3 regions of the Pseudomonas sp. CDFA 610 genome follow, and region 3 is predicted to be linked to each of the others. Evidence: predicted binding sites of a transcription regulator. Region 3 holds the regulator's gene; each other region holds the start of a gene.
The links. Region 3 encodes FliA, which starts transcription of late flagellar genes. Its sites were predicted from a motif close to CTAAAGTTTNNNNNNNNNNNGCCGNTAA; they were not measured.

Region 1 (5,633 bases), on a different contig from region 3:
GCGACCGGTCGCCGCCTCGGTGCTGGTCAGCCTGGATGCATCGGAAGTGGAGATGGCATTGCGCGCCACTTCCTCGACCGCTGCCGTCATTTCCGTGACTGCGGTAGCCGCCAGTTGAATCTCGTCATTCTGACGCGTCAGGCCGCGGCTGCTTTCTTCTGTTACTGCGTTCAATTCCTCGGCGGCAGAGGCGAGCTGGTCGGCAGCGCTGGAAATTTGCCCGATGGTGTTCTTGAGGCTGTTTTGCATCTCACCGAGCGCAGACAGCATCAGTCCGGCCTCGTCACGATGCAGGCTGACAATTGGCTGTGTCAGGTCGCCGCTTGCAATGCGCTGGGCATTGACCAGAGCGGACGCAATCGGTCGGCTGATGACGCGGCTGATAAACAGACCGAGCAGGAACGCAGCCACGAACGCCACGCCGATACCGATATACAGGTTGAGCTTGGCAGCAGACTCGGTCTTGCCGGCAGCGACTGCGCCCTCGCCCGTTTGCCGGGCGTTGGAATCCACCATGATGTTCAGTTCGTTCATGATCTTGACGTAGATGCCACGAACCTCTCCGTCCACCAGCGTTCTTGCCGCACCGACATCGCCAGCCAATGCAACGCTGACGGCTCGATCAATCGCAGCCTGATACGCAGGCCAGTCCTTATCCATGAGATCGCCAGCAGCACGCTCATCATCTTCAAGCGGCGTCGCGCGATAAGTGGCGTACGCTTTTTCTGCCTGGACACGGTTTTCACGCAAGTTGGCAACAACCTGATCTTTCGCACTTTGAGGTGCGTCGGCGGCCACTGCCGACAGCAGACGGTAGAGATCACGGTTCTGAGCGATGGCATTGGCCTTGGTCTCACTGGTCTTGGCGACCGAGACCAGGTTATTGGAGAACGTGAGTTTGAGGCTGTTCGAAAGGTCGCCGATACCCTGGCTGCCGATGATGCCTACCACGAGCGTGATGAGCGCACAGAGTGCAAACGAGATGAACAGCTTGGTGGACAGTTTGGCGTTGTAGAACCAGTTCATGACAGGATCCTTGGTCGAGAAAGCTGGGGGAAGCTCCATTACAGACGCGTGCATGCGTCGACGTGAACCTCCTTGCAACAGGCTCTATCGGCAATGTGCGAGACCACTGGAGAGTGTGAGCGACAGTTTTCTTAGAAACGTCAGATTTTTCTGACCAAATACCCTGCACGTGCGGATCTTTGAAACATGCTGACAGCAATGCGGTTTTGTGTAACAGGAACTTTCCACCTGCGCTGCGTTACTATTTCCAGCCACTGTTCAGCCAGAGCCCGACCCCAGGATGCCCCCCTCGCTCACCTCACAGCATGATTCGTTACCCGCCGTTCTTGCCGGTCCGCTGCTGCGTCGACAGGAAGCCGATCGTCTGGTGTTATGGCTGGTGGGCTCGCGTCCCTTGCCGCTGACATTGCGTCTGCGGGTTGATGGGCTGGCGGATTCGGCGTTTACGGACTATCCGCTTGATGACCGGCAATGCCAGGTCATCGCGATAGGCAAACGTGCGTTCATCCATCTGATCGACGTGCGTCTGGGCAGCGAATTGCCGAAAGACCGGCTGATCGACTATGACCTGTGTATAAACGACGAGCAGACCGGTATTGCCGACTGGGCGCCCCATCTGCTGTACAGCGGCGCCAGCCACCCCAACTTCGTGGTGCGCAGCAAGATCGACCACATACTCCACGGCTCGTGCCGCAAGCCGCATCATGGCTCTGTCGATGGGCTGTTATGTGTCGATCAGTTGCTGGCTGACACACTTGATCCACTGCAGCGTCCGGCCTTGCTGATGATGAGCGGCGATCAGGTCTACGCCGACGACGTCGCAGGCCCCATGCTGCGTGGGGTCCATTCGCTGATCGACCGCCTCGGGCTGTTCGACGAGAGACTGGAAGGTGCCGTAGTCGACGACAGCCAGAGTCTGTATGACCATCCGGCCAGCTATTACCAGCGCGCCGACCTGCTGCCTGCACTGAAAAGTAACGACACCTTGCGTGACCGCTTCTTCGGCGGCACCAGCAAACCGGTGTTCACCAGTGCCACTGCAGACAACCATCTGGTGACGCTGGCGGAAGTCATGGCGATGTACCTGCTGGTCTGGTCACCGGTCCCGTGGTCCCTCGTCACACCGGACATGCCGCAACTCGATGCGCAAGAGTCCGAGCGTTACGCACGGGAACAGGTGGTGATCGATGACTTCAGGGCCGGGCTGGGTAATGTCGCCAGAGCCATGGCGCATCTACCCTGCATGATGATGTTCGATGACCACGACATTACGGACGACTGGAACCTGTCGGCAAACTGGGAAGAGACCGCCTACGGCCATCCGTTCTCGAAACGCATCATCGGCAATGCTTTGGTGGCCTACCTGCTCTGTCAGGGCTGGGGCAACAACCCTGATGCGCTGAACGAACTTGTCGCGCAGGCACGGGCCTTGAGCGATGATACCGTCAGCCGTGACAACCAGTTGAACAGCGGGACCCAGGACGCGCTGATCGATCAGTTGCTGAAATTCCAGCAATGGCATTACGTGTTACCCACGAGTCCGGCGCTGGTGGTCCTGGACACCCGGACGCGTCGCTGGCGCAGTCAGTCGAACTTCAACCACCCTTCCGGCCTGATGGACTGGGAAGCACTCTGCGAATTGCAGCAGGAGCTGATCGATCACAAATCAGCCATCATTGTTTCTCCGGCACCGATCTTCGGGGTGAAGCTGATCGAGGCAATCCAGCGCGTATTCAGTTGGTGCGGCTATCCGCTTCTGGTGGATGCGGAAAACTGGATGGCGCATCGCGGCGCAGCGCAGGTGATCCTGAACATCTTTCGGCACTCCCGAACGCCGGGCAATTACGTGATTCTGTCGGGGGATGTTCACTACTCGTTCGTCTACGAAATCCTGATCCGGCACCGCAGTGGCGGTCCGCGCATCTGGCAAGTCACCAGCAGCGGCATCAAAAATGAATTCCCCCGACGCCTACTGGATACTTTTGATCGGTTGAATCGGTGGTTATACTCACCGCGTTCACCGCTGAACTGGTTCACCCAACGTCGTCAGATGAAAGTCATCCCGCGCACGCCAGAACACAGCAAGGCGGGTGAACGGCTGTGGAATTCAGCAGGTGTGGGCCAGGTATTGTTCAACGATCAGGGCCAGCCAACGCTGATCAACCAGCTCAACGCTAACGGCGCGCCGCCTACCCGCTTCGTCGAACCGGAAGGATACAGAGACGAGCGGCCAGATACGGATCGCCGTTTTCTGGAAAACGACAGGGAAACGAGCGATAGTCACCGCTGAACCTTATCGCCGATTGCCGGGTCGATAGTTGCTACCGGTCAGGTTTACGGCAAACCCTGACAAGCATTATTTCCTGGAGAGCGCCCCCGTGATAACCAATCAACGCATAGCCAGACTCAACGCCTGGGGCGCGCATGGCTTCACCGCCACCGGCGTGGTCCTTGCGTTCCTGGCGACCATTGCCTTGTTCAATAATGAACCGAAAGCCTGTCTGCTCTGGCTTGGTGCCGCCCTGATCGTGGATGGGGTGGACGGTTCGCTGGCACGCAAGGTCAATACCACGTCGGTCCTGCCGCACTTCGACGGCTCGGTGCTGGACCTGGTGATTGACTACCTGACCTATGTATTCATTCCCGCACTGTTCCTCTATCGCTACATCCCGGTCCCGGATTACACACTGCTGCTGAGTGTGTCAGTGATTCTGGTTTCGTCGCTGTTCTGTTTCTGCAACGTCGACATGAAGAGCAAGGACAATTATTTCCAAGGCTTCCCCGCTGCCTGGAACGTTGTCGTGCTGTGCCTTTACATCCTTTCGCCAAGCCCTTGGCTGACCTTTATCACCATCATTGCGCTGGCGCTGCTGACCCTGACCCGCATGAAGTTCCTGCACCCGTTCCGGGTACGTCGCTTCATGCCGATCAACATTGCGGTCACCGCGGTCTGGTTGCTGTCCAGCGCACTGTTGATCATCAACCATCCGCACAATGGTCCGGTGGTCATGGGACTGTGGCTGGCGATGTCGGCATATTTTCTGGGGATTTGTATCTGGAGAACGTCGCTGGAATGGCTGGGCCGTCTCAAAGCCTGAGCTGATTCGTTCGCTGACCGCACATGCCGGTCAGCGAGCGAACGACCTGATCAGAATCTGTTTTATCTGCCTTCGGTTTGAGGCTCGGCTGCAATGGCCGACTTGCCGAAGTGATACGTGGTGAAGCTGCACAGCCCCAACCCGCCCAAGGCCAGCAGGCCGCCGACAATCCCCACGCTCGACACGCCCAACTGACTGCTCACGACACTGCCGAGCAGCGCCCCACCGCCAATCCCGATATTGAAGATCCCCGAGAACAGCGCCATGGCCACGTCTGTTGCATCCGGCGCGAGCGACAGCACGCGGGCCTGCAGCAGCAGGCCGAAGCTCATGATCGCCATGCCCCAGACCACAGTCAGCGTTCCCAGTGTCACAGCATCGCCCGACAACGGAAGCAGCATCAGCAGACACACCGCAATGGTGCCGATCGCCGTGATCAGCAGGCCATTTGGAAAGCGATCGCTGAACAGGCTGAACACGATCGAGCCCATGACTCCTGCGCCACCGAAGACCAGCAGCAGAATCGTGGTGACTTCACCACTGAGGTGCGCCACGGTCTCGGTGAAGGGCTCGATGTAGCTGTAGGCGGTGAAGTGAGCGGTCACCACCAGTACGGTCAGCAGATAGACCGCCATCAGTTTCGGACGCTTGAACAACATCGGCAGGCTTCTCAGCGAACCTGAGTTCTGGCTCGGCAGCAAAGGCAGCGAGCGGGTCAACAGCACCACGACCAATGCCGCGACTCCTGCGATACCCATGAATGTAGTACGCCAGCCCAATGCTTCGCCCAGAACGCGGCCCAATGGAATGCCGAGCACCATCGCCATCGACGTGCCGGTCGCGAGCAAGCCCAAGGCCTGCACCTGCTTGCCGGGCGGCGCGATCCGTACCGCCAGAGAGGCGGTGACCGACCAGAACACCGCATGCGCAAACGCAATACCGACCCGGCTGATCAACAGCACAGTAAAGCTGGTGGCCATGGCCGAAACGATGTGGCTGGCCACAAACACCGCAAACACGAAGATGAGTAATTTGCGTCGCTCTATATTGCGCGTCATCAGCATCATTGGAAGCGACATCAGCGACACGACCCAAGCGTAGATGGTCAGCATCAGGCCGACCTGGGCCGTGGTCATGTCGAAGCTCTTGCCAATGTTGCTCAGAAGGCCGATCGGCACAAATTCTGTGGTGTTGAAGATAAAGGCAGCCAGGGCCAGAGCGAGTACGCCAAGCCAGCTACCGGCATGTGCATTCGGTGGTGTAGTCATCAAAAATATACAACGCTCGAAGTGGGTTGCGACCCGAAGGGTCTATCGCCACACGAACACGCGTGGCACCTGTAAACCAAGGCATGCGCCCCAATGAAAAAACAACGCGAAGACGCCCCGCTCAATGATCAGGACCGAGCGCAGTGTGCGAAGTGGATTATTGTCGATATGGGGGGATGCAGCCGAATACGTGGAATTCTACGGACCGGGACGGTTGATCACAACACATCCATCACATGCA
Region 2 (5,633 bases), on a different contig from region 3:
ACTGAGCTTCCCAGGCCAGCAGGCCGCCATCCAGGTAGTGGTAGCGATGATGGCCGATCACGTCCAGCAACCAGATGAAGCGCCCGGCCCACCCGCCGCCTTCATCGTCATAGACGACATAGACAGCATCAGGGTTATGGCCCAGCTCGCCAAACAGCTTTTCAAGGTCCGAATGTGCAGGCAACAGGCCGGGCGCAGGTGGCTGGCCAAGTTGAGTGCGCTTGGGATCAACGAAATGAGCGCCAGGAATGTGCCCGGCGTCGTAGCGAGCGCTGCTGGTCAGATCCACCAGGATCAGTTCCGGGGCCTCAAGGCGCTCAAGCAGATCGTTGGGCTCGATGACCAACGGTAAGCCAGCGAATACGGACATTTGCAGCCTCCGATGAAAAGAAAGATGCGAATTGTACGCCAGGCCTCAGGCTTTGCGATGACTAAAGACACCGAGCGCGCGCTCAATGCATTGCGCGGTTTTTCCGAATGCCTGAACGGAAATTTCTGACAGTGTGCCGCCGCCCTGATCAGCTATCACCAGCATCATGACTTTGCCGTTGCTGCTCAGTGAGCGAATCAGCCAATGCTGACCGCTGAACAGCGCTTTGAGCGGTGCAGGCAACAGGGCGGAAAACTGGGCGATATTGGCAGGCGTCATGCGCAGTTGGGTTGGCTGGGTCAGAAGGCGTTGCAGGACTGTGCTTTCCTTTATAAACAACTGCATCGCTGCAGCCTCGGGCGGCAGTCCGGCAGACTGATGCACGCGCAGCGCCGTTCCGGTCTTGTCCATCATCAGCAGCATGACCCGCTGCATGCCACAGGCGACAAGCGCTTCTCGGGCAGAGGTGGTCAGGTGCATGGCATTGATGAACGGCGTCGGGTCCTGCAGCAGTTCGGCGCATTGCTTGCGCCAGAGCTGCAGAGCGTCAGCCGAGGGCGGCGGCGCAGGTTCGTTATCGCGTCTTACGCGTCGTGCATCCCACGGCCAGATCAGGGATTCGGCCGGGTGCCATAGATCCTTTTCGCTGTGATGGCGTGCGCTGCTGGCGGCATTCTGGTGGGCCTGCTGCTGTACATCGCTCAACGGCTGCTGCAGGTAAAGGCTGGTGAGTCGTTCCCAGCGCAGGCAGTGTGGGCTGTTCCACGCATGCTGCGCTGCCAGCGCCAGTCCGTTACCCAGCAGCACGGTGTTGGCGGGCTGGTTGAGCCAGCGGCGCAGGTTGGGGTCGGCATCCATCATTTGCTGTTGCAGCAGCGGATCCTGATCTTCGCGTGCGATGCGCAGCACCTTGACCAGATCACGCCGCTCGCTGAGCAGCAGTTTGTAACCGCGGGTCACCCAGACCGGCAGGCGCCAGAACTCGGCCAGTGCCAAGCCCAGTTCCAGCAGATTGACGCCGAACAGCTCCTTCTCGACGGCGATGCTGGAATGGCCTTTATGAATGACGCGAAGTTCGAGTTCTTCGAGCAGCTTGGGATACGCAAGCGCCATCGGCCAAAGCGGCGCCAGGAACAGCAGGCTGCCCAGATGAATGTCTTGCCACAGCCGCGCCAGACGGCTGGCGAACAGGCCGTTGGCCTGCTGCGTGGCGTGTTGGCTGATAAGGATCAACTGGCGGAAAGCGGCCGGAATCTCTTCAGGCGGCTTGGCGGGCAAACGCCCCAGCAGCACTTCCGTACGCGCCAGACCCAGCCGGTTGATCGCGATTTCCAGGCTTTCGGCCTGTTCGGTGATGCCATGCGTGTGGTGATTGGCTTCGCGCATCACGCTGAGCACCAGCGCAGGACTTTCCTGCATCATTTCCGCAATTTCACGCAGCGAGCGCCGACTGTCGTTGAGTGCCGCACGAACCCGGTCGTGGTTGGCCGCAGGCACTGGCAGCGCGACGCCATCGAGCAGTCTGACCCAGGATTCAAGCGTCTTTGGAACCGGCGGATGTGAAACATGCGTTGTCGACATTCGATGCCCTGTGCAGCTGATTTTCGAGCTGGGAGGCTGCCAGCGTTCTGGGGCGCAACAGCCATTTTGGGTCCCGCGATTCCGGGCCGAACTGGTTTTTTAGCAAGAACTGCCTATAGTCTGGCCCAGTTAGGCCGATAAGGAGAAGAAGAGTTTCAAGAACTTCCGGACTGTCCCTGAACCCGACTCAGTAAAGTATTTTCTCCTATGGCTAAAATTATCGGCATCATTGTCGTTTTCGCGAGTGTCCTCGGCGGATACGTCCTGTCTCACGGCAAGATCATGGCCCTGTTTCAGCCCTATGAGGTGTTGATCATCGGTGGCGCAGCGCTGGGTGCATTTTTGCAGGCCAACCCCGGCCACATGACCATGCACGTGTTCAAAAAGTCGCTGAAGATGTTCGGCACGCGCTTCACTCACGCTTATTACCTTGAAGTGCTGGGGCTGGTTTACGAGATCCTCAACAAGAGCCGTCGCGAAGGCATGATGGCGATTGAAGGCGATATCGAAGAGCCGGCCTCAAGCCCCATCTTCGCCAAGTATCCGGGTGTATTGAAAGATGAACGCATGACGGCGTACATCTGTGATTACCTGCGCATCATGTCCTCGGGCAACATGGCTCCCCACGAGCTGGAAGGCCTGTTCGACATGGAGCTGCTGAGCATGAAGGAAGAGCTCGAGCATCCATCGCACGCCATCACCGGTATTGCCGACGGCATGCCCGGTTTCGGTATTGTCGCGGCGGTACTGGGTATCGTGGTGACCATGGCGTCTCTGGGTTCGGGCGACAAGGCGGCCATCGGCATGCACGTAGGTGCAGCACTGGTAGGTACCTTCTTCGGTATTCTCGCGGCCTACGGTTTCTTCGGTCCGCTGGCAACTTCCCTGGCTCACGATGCCAAGGAAGAAATGAACGTCTACGAATGCATCAAGGCTTCTCTGGTAGCCTCGGCCTCTGGCATGCCGCCTTCGCTGGCTGTCGAGTTCGGCCGCAAGGTTCTGTATCCGCTGCATCGCCCCAGCTTCAGTGAGCTGGAACAAGCGGTTCGCGGTCGCTAAGCCATGGAAAATAATCAGCCGATAATCATCAAGCGCGTCAAGCGCTTCGGTGGAGGGCACCACGGCGGCGCCTGGAAAATCGCCTTTGCCGACTTCGCGACGGCAATGATGGCGTTTTTCCTGGTGCTGTGGCTGATGTCGTCCGCCACGCCCGAGCAGTTGATTGCCGTGGCCGGTTACTTCAAGGATCCGGTCGGGTTTTCCGACAGCGGTTCGCCCTATGTGATCGATCTGGGTGGCTCACCTGAAATGTCGCCCAACCAGACGCTCAACCCGGAAGTGAAGACCACGCCCTCGCCGGATACAGTGCCTATTGAGTCCGAGACTTCGGAATCCAAGGCTGAGGAAGTCGAGCAGGAACGTCTCGAAATGCTTCTGCAGGAATTGCAGAACAAGGTCGAAGAGAATCCGCAGTTGCAGAAATTCAAGGACCAGATTCTGTTCGAGATCACGCAGGACGGTCTGCGCATCCAGATCATGGATGCCGATAACCGCCCGATGTTCGACTCCGGCAGTGCGCGCCTGAAGCCTTACTTCGAGGACATTCTGCTGGCAATGGCCGACACCATCAAAAGCGTGCCCAACAAGATCAGCATCAGCGGGCATACCGATGCCACTCCGTTTGTAGGCAATGGTGGATTCGGCAACTGGGAACTGTCGGCCAACCGTGCCAACGCGGCACGTCGCGCGCTGGTTGCAGGCGGCTATCCAGAGCCGCAGGTAGCTCGCGTGGTCGGTCATGCTTCCTCTGCGCTGTATGACCCTCAGAATCCGACCAATCCGGTTAACCGGCGTATCGATATCGTCGTGCTGACCAAAAAGGCCCAGGCGCGTATCGAGGGTTCGCAGAACACGGGTGGCGCACCGCAAACGTCTCCGGCACCGACTGCGCCAGCCGCACCCGGAGCAGCGCCAGGCGCTTCGACAGCCCCTGCGCCGGTCGATCCGCAGGCGTACGCCCAGCCTCACGAAATTCGGCAGAAGCTGAATATCTTCGATCAGGGCACGCTGAAGGTCGAGCCGGCTCAGAACTGAGCCATGACGCCAAAGAAAATGCCGCGATGATCGCGGCATTTTTTTTGGCAGAAGCTCAGCTCAGGCAGGTATCAGTAACTGTCTTCCGGCAGGCTGGCGATGATCGAGCGATAGCTGTTCATCCGCTGCTGTTGCACGCGTCCGTCTTCGAGCGCCTTGAGCAAGGCGCAGCCCGGTTCACGGTCATGCTTGCAGTCGCGGAAACGGCACGTGCCGATCAGGTCGTTGAACTCGATGAAACCTGCTTCCACGTCAGCGCGGCTGACGTGCCCCAGGCCGAATTCGCGGATGCCGGGTGAGTCGATAAGGTCGCCGCCACGGGGAAAGTGGAACAGCCGCGCAGTGGTTGTGGTGTGCGTGCCCTGGCCGGACAGCTCCGACAGCGGGCCGACACGCGTGCCGACTTCAGGCAGCAGGCTGTTGACCAGCGAGGACTTGCCCACGCCGGACTGACCCACGAACACGCTGATATGGCCATCCAGGCGCGCCTGCAACTGCTGCATGCCGTCGCCGTGGTGCGCAGACACTTCCAGCACCGGGTAGCCCAGTGTGCGGTAGACAGCCAGCAAGGCGTTGAGCGCTGGAGCGTTCTGCTCGTCAATCAGGTCAGCCTTGTTGAGCAGCAGCAGGGGGTGAATCCCGGCATGCTCGGCGGCAACCAGATACCGGTCGATCAGGTTGGCGTGCGGCTCTGGCATCGGTGCGAAGACAATGACGATCAGGTCGACATTGGCTGCCACCGGCTTGAGCTGGCCGCGTGAATCCGGGCGGCACAGTTCTGTGGTGCGGGGCAGTTGGGCAACGATCACGCCGATGCCCTGATTGCCAGCGCGCCAGACCACGCGATCCCCTGTCACCAGGGCCGGGAGGTTGGCACGCAAGTGACAGCGGAACACCTGACCGGTCTGTTCGCCTTCCTGGGCCTCGACTTCGACCTGAACGCCGAAGTGGGCAATCACCAGGCCGGTCTGTTCCGGGCCGAGGTCACCGCCTTCGAGTGTTTCGAGCGCGACGGACTCGCGTTTCGCAGCGCGGGCAGCACGTTCGCCCTGAATCTTTTCGATGCGCCAGTTCTGACGACGATTGAGTTGGCGTTTGGCCATGGGTGTTCCGATGTGATGAAGCAGATGAATAGGCAGTACGTTGAATCGGGCGGCAGTCTAGCACGGCCAGGTAAGCTAAACTGCGCGCCTACGCTGAGGAGTCGTCACATGCAGAACAAGCAGAACCTTATCTGGATCGACCTGGAAATGACCGGTCTGGACCCTGACACCGATGTCATCATCGAAATGGCCACGATCATCACCGATAGTGAGCTGAACACCCTGGCCGAAGGCCCGGTGCTTGCGATTCACCAGAGCGATGAAACGCTGGCGCGCATGGACGAATGGAACACCCGTCAGCACGGCGGCTCGGGCCTGACCCAGCGCGTACGTGAAAGCACGGTGACGATGGCTGACGCCGAGGCGCAGACCCTGGCCTTCATCATGCAGTGGGTCCCTGAGCGCAGTTCGCCGATCTGCGGCAACAGCATCTGTCAGGATCGTCGCTTCCTGTATCGCCACATGCCGACTCTTGAGCACTATTT
Region 3 (5,633 bases):
TCCTGATAGAGGCCGCGGTCGCGTGTCTGGTTGAGCTCATGGATCAGTTGCACAGCTTCGCCGAAACGGCCTTTTTCAAGGCTGGTAACCAGTTCCTGCGCGTGTCTTTTCAGGGTCGACTCAAAGTCGGCCATCGAATCATTGTTATCCATAGCGCCCTCGCGGCATGCATCAGCTATTGACGCGTTCAAAGATCTTTTCGATCTTCTCTTTCAGCGCTTGAGCCGTGAATGGCTTGACCACGTAACCGTTAACACCGGCCTGTGCAGCTTCAATGATCTGCTCACGCTTGGCTTCGGCAGTGACCATCAGCACCGGCAGGCTCTTGAGGCGCTCGTCTTGACGGACCTGGCGCAACAGATCGATACCGGACATGCCAGGCATGTTCCAGTCCGTCACCAGAAAGTCAAAGGCACCGCTCTGCAACATCGGCAGCGCGGTCAGACCGTCATCCGCTTCCGATGTGTTGGTGAACCCCAGATCACGCAACAGGTTCTTGATGATCCGCCTCATCGTTGAGAAGTCATCAACGATGAGGATTTTCATGTTCTTGTCCAATTCGACCTCCAAGCAGTCTTTAACGCGTTCAGCACCTGAACACGCTGTTCACTCAATACTGGCACAGCACACCCCCGGCTGTACGAAACGACGACGGGCTTGGCAAAACGACAGGTACAGACCTGAACGAACAGCCCATCGAGGCACCGCCCGACAGGCTCCTGCCTTGTCTATCCTGTTACCACGTAACGCTCTGCACAGCCGGCTTGAAGTCACTGTGCGGACCAGGCCGCACCTTGACTGTCAACGCGCTCGCCACTCCCCCAAACGCCCTCGCAAACGAGCTGCGCACTGGCTGTGTAACTGACTGACCCGCGATTCGCTGACACCCAGGACCTCTCCGATTTCCTTGAGGTTCAGCTCTTCGTCGTAGTACAGCGCCAAGACCAGACGCTCACGCTCCGGCAGATTGGCAATCGCATCGGCCAGGGCTGCCTGGAAGCGCTCGTCTTCCAGGTCCCGTGACGGTTCAAGCGAACCGCTGGCACCGTCCTCGTGCAGCCCTTCGTGATCGCCGTCCTGAAGCAGGTCGTCGAAACTGAAGAGGCGGCTGCCCAAGGTATCATTCAAAATCCCGTAATAATCATCGAGACTCAACTGGAGTTCGGCAGCAACCTCGTGATCTTTAGCGTCACGTCCGGTTTTCGCTTCAATTGCGCGAATTGCGTCGCTTACCATGCGCGTATTGCGGTGGACCGAGCGAGGCGCCCAGTCCCCCTTGCGCACTTCGTCGAGCATGGCGCCACGAATACGGATACCCGCATAGGTCTCGAAACTCGCACCTTTGGTGGAGTCGTATTTGGTAGAGACTTCCAGCAGGCCGATCATGCCGGCCTGGATCAGGTCCTCGACCTGCACGCTGGCTGGCAAGCGGGCCAGCAAGTGATAGGCGATGCGCTTGACCAAGGGCGCATAACGCTCGATCAGCTCATACTGCGAATTCCGGGAAGCCTTGCTGTACATCTGGTAGCCGCTCGCTGTCATTGGACAGGCCCCGCACTGGTCTGGTGAACGAGTCGTTCAACGAAAAATTCAAGGTGACCCCTTGGATTGGCCGGCAACGGCCAGGTATCGACCTTTTGAGCAATGGCCTTGAATGCCAGCGCGCATTTGGAACGCGGGAAGGCTTCGTAGACGGCACGCTGTTTCTGTACGGCCTTGCGCACGCATTCGTCGTAAGGCACAGCCCCGACATACTGCAGCGCCACATCCAGAAAGCGGTCCGTGACCTTGGTCAGCTTGGCGAACAGATTGCGGCCTTCCTGCGGGCTCTGGGCCATGTTGGCCAGCACCCGGAAGCGATTCATGCCGTAGTCGCGGTTGAGCAACTTGATCAGTGCGTAGGCATCCGTGATGGACGTCGGCTCGTCGCAGACTACCAGCAAGACTTCCTGCGCGGCGCGTACGAAGCTGACCACCGATTCACCGATGCCTGCCGCCGTGTCGATCACCAGTACATCGAGGTTGTCGCCAATTTCACTGAACGCCTGGATCAGACCTGCGTGCTGGGCAGGCGACAGATGAACCATGCTCTGAGTGCCGGAAGCGGCAGGCACGATGCGAACGCCGCCCGGCCCCTGAAGAAGCACGTCGCGCAATTCGCAACGGCCTTCTATGACATCGGCGAGCGTGCGTTTGGGTGTCAGCCCAAGCAGAACATCGACATTGGCCAGACCCAGATCGGCGTCAAGAAGCATGACGCGTCGACCGAGTTCAGCCAGGGCCAGTGAAAGGTTCACTGACACGTTAGTCTTACCGACGCCACCTTTGCCGCCGGTCACCGCAATAACCTGTACGGGATGCATGCTGCCCATGTTATTTCTTTACCTTGTCTTGCGTAGACCGAAGCCACATTGGGGGCTGCACGTTCGCGAACGAACAATGCCTGGCAGACCATCGATGCAGGGACATTCCAATAGTCTCCATCACTTAACCTACCCTTTTGCCAGGTGAGTGATAGAGGTCGGCAAACATATCAGCCATCGCTTCTTCGCTAGGCTCATCCTGCATTTGCACGCTGACCGCACGGCTCACCAGTTGGTGACGACGCGGAATGTGCAAATCGTCAGGAATCCGTGGTCCGTCCGTGAGGTAGGCCACCGGCAATTCGTGACTGATCGCCAGGCTAAGAACTTCACCCAGGCTGGCGGTTTCATCCAGCTTGGTCAGAATGCATCCGGCCAGGCCACAACGCTTGTAACTGTGATAAGCCGCTGTCAGTACCTGCTTCTGGCTGGTTGTGGCCAGTACCAGGTAGTTACGCGATTTGATGCCGCGACCTGCCAGGCTTTCCAGTTGCATGCGCAACGCAGGATCACTGGCTTGCAGTCCGGCAGTGTCGATAAGGACCACACGCTTGCGCAGCAGAGGCTCGAGAGCCTGTGCCAGCGACTGACCGGGATCGACGTGAGTCACCGGCACGTTGAGAATACGGCCCAGTGTCTTGAGCTGCTCCTGGGCACCGATGCGGAAGCTGTCCATGCTGACCAGCGCGATGTTCTGCGCGCCGTACTTCAGCACGTAACGGGCGGCCAGCTTGGCCAGCGTGGTGGTCTTGCCCATGCCGGCAGGACCGACCATGGCAATAACACCGCCCTCTTCCAGCGGTTCGACATCAGGCACGGCAATCATGCGCGCCAGATGGGCCAACAGCATGCGCCAGGCCTGACGGGGCTCGTCAATGTCCGGAATCATCGACAGCAGGTCACGCGACAACGGACCGGACAGGCCGACGCGTTGCAGGCGACGCCACAGGTTGGCCTGTTGCGGACGGCTGCCCTGCAACTGGGTCCAGGCCAGGGAGCCGAGCTGGACTTCCAGCAGCTCGCGCAGGCCGTTCAATTCGGAGCGCATCGACTCGAAGGCACGCTGACCGCCCGCGGGCTCGGCGGCCGGGGCCGGCGCGTAGGCAAACGGACGTGGCGGCTCTTCGAGTGTCGGCTCGATGTGGGTGTCGGTCGCGCTGATCGGCTTGCCGGAAAACAACTGAAGATTGACCGAGGCATCGCTGTCGCTGCGGTTGTTCAGTTCAGCCTGCGCAGAGACGATGCGCGACTGGGTCTTGCGCAACTCGTCTTCGAGTTCCATGTTCGGAACGCGGGGTGCCAGCGCAGAGAGTTTGTAATCCAGCGCGGCGGTCAGTTCGACGCCCCCGGCGATGCGGCGGTTGCCAATGATGGCCGCCTCAGCGCCCAGCTCATCGCGAACCAGCTTCATGGCTTGACGCATATCGGCGGCGAAAAATCGCTTAACTTGCATGACTCACTACCTCAGCCGTTGGGCCCGACAGTCGCTACGATGGTTACTTGCTTGTTGTCAGGAATTTCCTGATACGCCAGAACATGCATGCTCGGTACAGCCAATCGTCCAAATCGTGACAGCATCGCCCGAATCGGACCCGCTACCAGAAGGATTACCGGCAACCCTTGCATCTCCTGACGCTGGGCCGCTTCGATCAATGAACGCTGGAGCTTTTCAGCCATGCTCGGCTCAAGCAGAACGCCTTCTTCCTGACCCTGACCAGCCTTCTGCAAACTATTGAGCAATATCTGTTCCAACCTTGGTTCCAGCGTGATGACAGGCAGCTCCGGCTCAACGCCTACAATGCTTTGCACGATTGCGCGACTCAGACCGACGCGGACCGCCGCCACCAAAGCGGCGGTATCTTGACTCTTCCCGGCGTTGTTGGCGATGGCCTCTGCAATGCTGCGGATGTCGCGTACCGGTACGTGTTCGGCCAGCAGCGCCTGCAGCACATTGAGCAACGACGACAGCGACAGCACACCTGGAACCAGCTCTTCAGCCAGCTTCGGCGAGCTTTTGGCCAGCAATTGCATCAATTGCTGGACCTCTTCATGACCAATCAGCTCATGCGAGTGCTTGTACAGGATCTGGTTAAGGTGAGTCGCCACTACCGTGCTGGCGTCCACCACCGTGTAACCGAGAGACTGAGCCTGACTGCGCTGGCTGATTTCGATCCACACTGCCTCCAGGCCGAATGCCGGATCTCTGGCGGTGATGCCGTTCAGCGTGCCGAATACCTGACCAGGGTTGATCGCCAGTTCGCGATCGGGGTAGATCTCGGCCTCGGCCAGAATCACGCCCATCAGCGTCAGACGATAGGCGCTGGGCGCCAGATCGAGGTTGTCGCGGATGTGGACGGTCGGCATCAGAAAGCCAAGCTCCTGGGAGAGCTTCTTGCGCACGCCCTTGATACGCGCCAGCAACTGACCACCCTGATTGCGGTCCACCAGCGGAATCAGGCGATAACCCACTTCCAGACCGATGATGTCGATCGGCGTCACGTCATCCCAGCCCAGCTCCTTGGAATCCTGAACGCGGGTCGGTGACGGCAACAGATCCTGCTGACGCTGAACTTCGGCCAGCGCCTCGAACTTCACCTGATTCTCTTTCTTCCACAGCAGGTAGGCACCACCAGCCGCTACCAGACCAAGGCCGATAAAAGCAAAGTGCGGCATGCCCGGCACCAGGCCCATGACGATCATGATGCCGGCCGATACACCCAGCGCCTTGTAGGAAGAGAACATCTGGCGATTGATCAGCTTGCCCATCTCTTCCGAACCGGAAGCACGGGTCACCATGATCGCGGCAGCGGTGGACAGCAGCAGTGATGGCAATTGCGCCACCAAACCGTCACCGATGGTCAGCAAGGTGTAAACGCGGCCTGCATCGCCGAACGTCATGTTGTGCTGCAGGATACCCACCAGCATGCCGCCGATGAGGTTGATGAACAGAATCAGCAGGCCGGCAATCGCATCGCCGCGCACGAACTTGCTGGCACCGTCCATGGAACCGTAGAACTCGGCCTCCCCGGCGACTTCTGCACGACGGCGTTTTGCTTCAGGCTGATCGATGAGGCCGGCGTTGAGGTCGGCGTCGATTGCCATTTGTTTGCCTGGCATCGCATCAAGGGTAAAACGAGCGCTTACTTCGGAGATACGCCCTGCGCCCTTGGTGATCACCACGAAGTTGATGATCATCAGAATCGCGAACACCACGATACCGACCACGTAGTTACCGCCGATCACGACCTCACCGAAGGCCTGGATCACCTT

Region 1: the regulator FliA is predicted to act here: its motif matches at 1,111-1,138, upstream of KDX39_RS07775 (methyl-accepting chemotaxis protein).
Region 2: the regulator FliA is predicted to act here: its motif matches at 2,065-2,092, upstream of motA (flagellar motor stator protein MotA).

Annotation. Positions count from the first base shown of each region.
Region 1 covers NZ_JAGTPM010000003.1:498,898-504,530, forward strand. The annotation lists gene KDX39_RS07775 (methyl-accepting chemotaxis protein) at 1-1,026, opposite strand, end outside; gene KDX39_RS07780 (alkaline phosphatase family protein) at 1,307-3,316, shown strand; gene pcsA (phosphatidylcholine synthase) at 3,405-4,124, shown strand; gene KDX39_RS07790 (sugar transporter) at 4,187-5,395, opposite strand.
Region 2 covers NZ_JAGTPM010000004.1:463,342-468,974, forward strand. The annotation lists gene rhdA (thiosulfate sulfurtransferase) at 1-370, opposite strand, end outside; gene KDX39_RS09910 (HDOD domain-containing protein) at 416-1,951, opposite strand; gene motA (flagellar motor stator protein MotA) at 2,159-3,010, shown strand; gene motB (flagellar motor protein MotB) at 3,014-4,045, shown strand; gene rsgA (small ribosomal subunit biogenesis GTPase RsgA) at 4,117-5,148, opposite strand; gene orn (oligoribonuclease) at 5,257-5,633, shown strand, end outside.
Region 3 covers NZ_JAGTPM010000006.1:71,708-77,340, reverse strand. The annotation lists gene KDX39_RS12560 (protein phosphatase CheZ) at 1-152, opposite strand, end outside; gene KDX39_RS12555 (chemotaxis response regulator CheY) at 172-546, opposite strand; gene fliA (RNA polymerase sigma factor FliA) at 802-1,542, opposite strand; gene fleN (flagellar synthesis regulator FleN) at 1,539-2,372, opposite strand; gene flhF (flagellar biosynthesis protein FlhF) at 2,488-3,816, opposite strand; gene flhA (flagellar biosynthesis protein FlhA) at 3,828-5,633, opposite strand, start outside.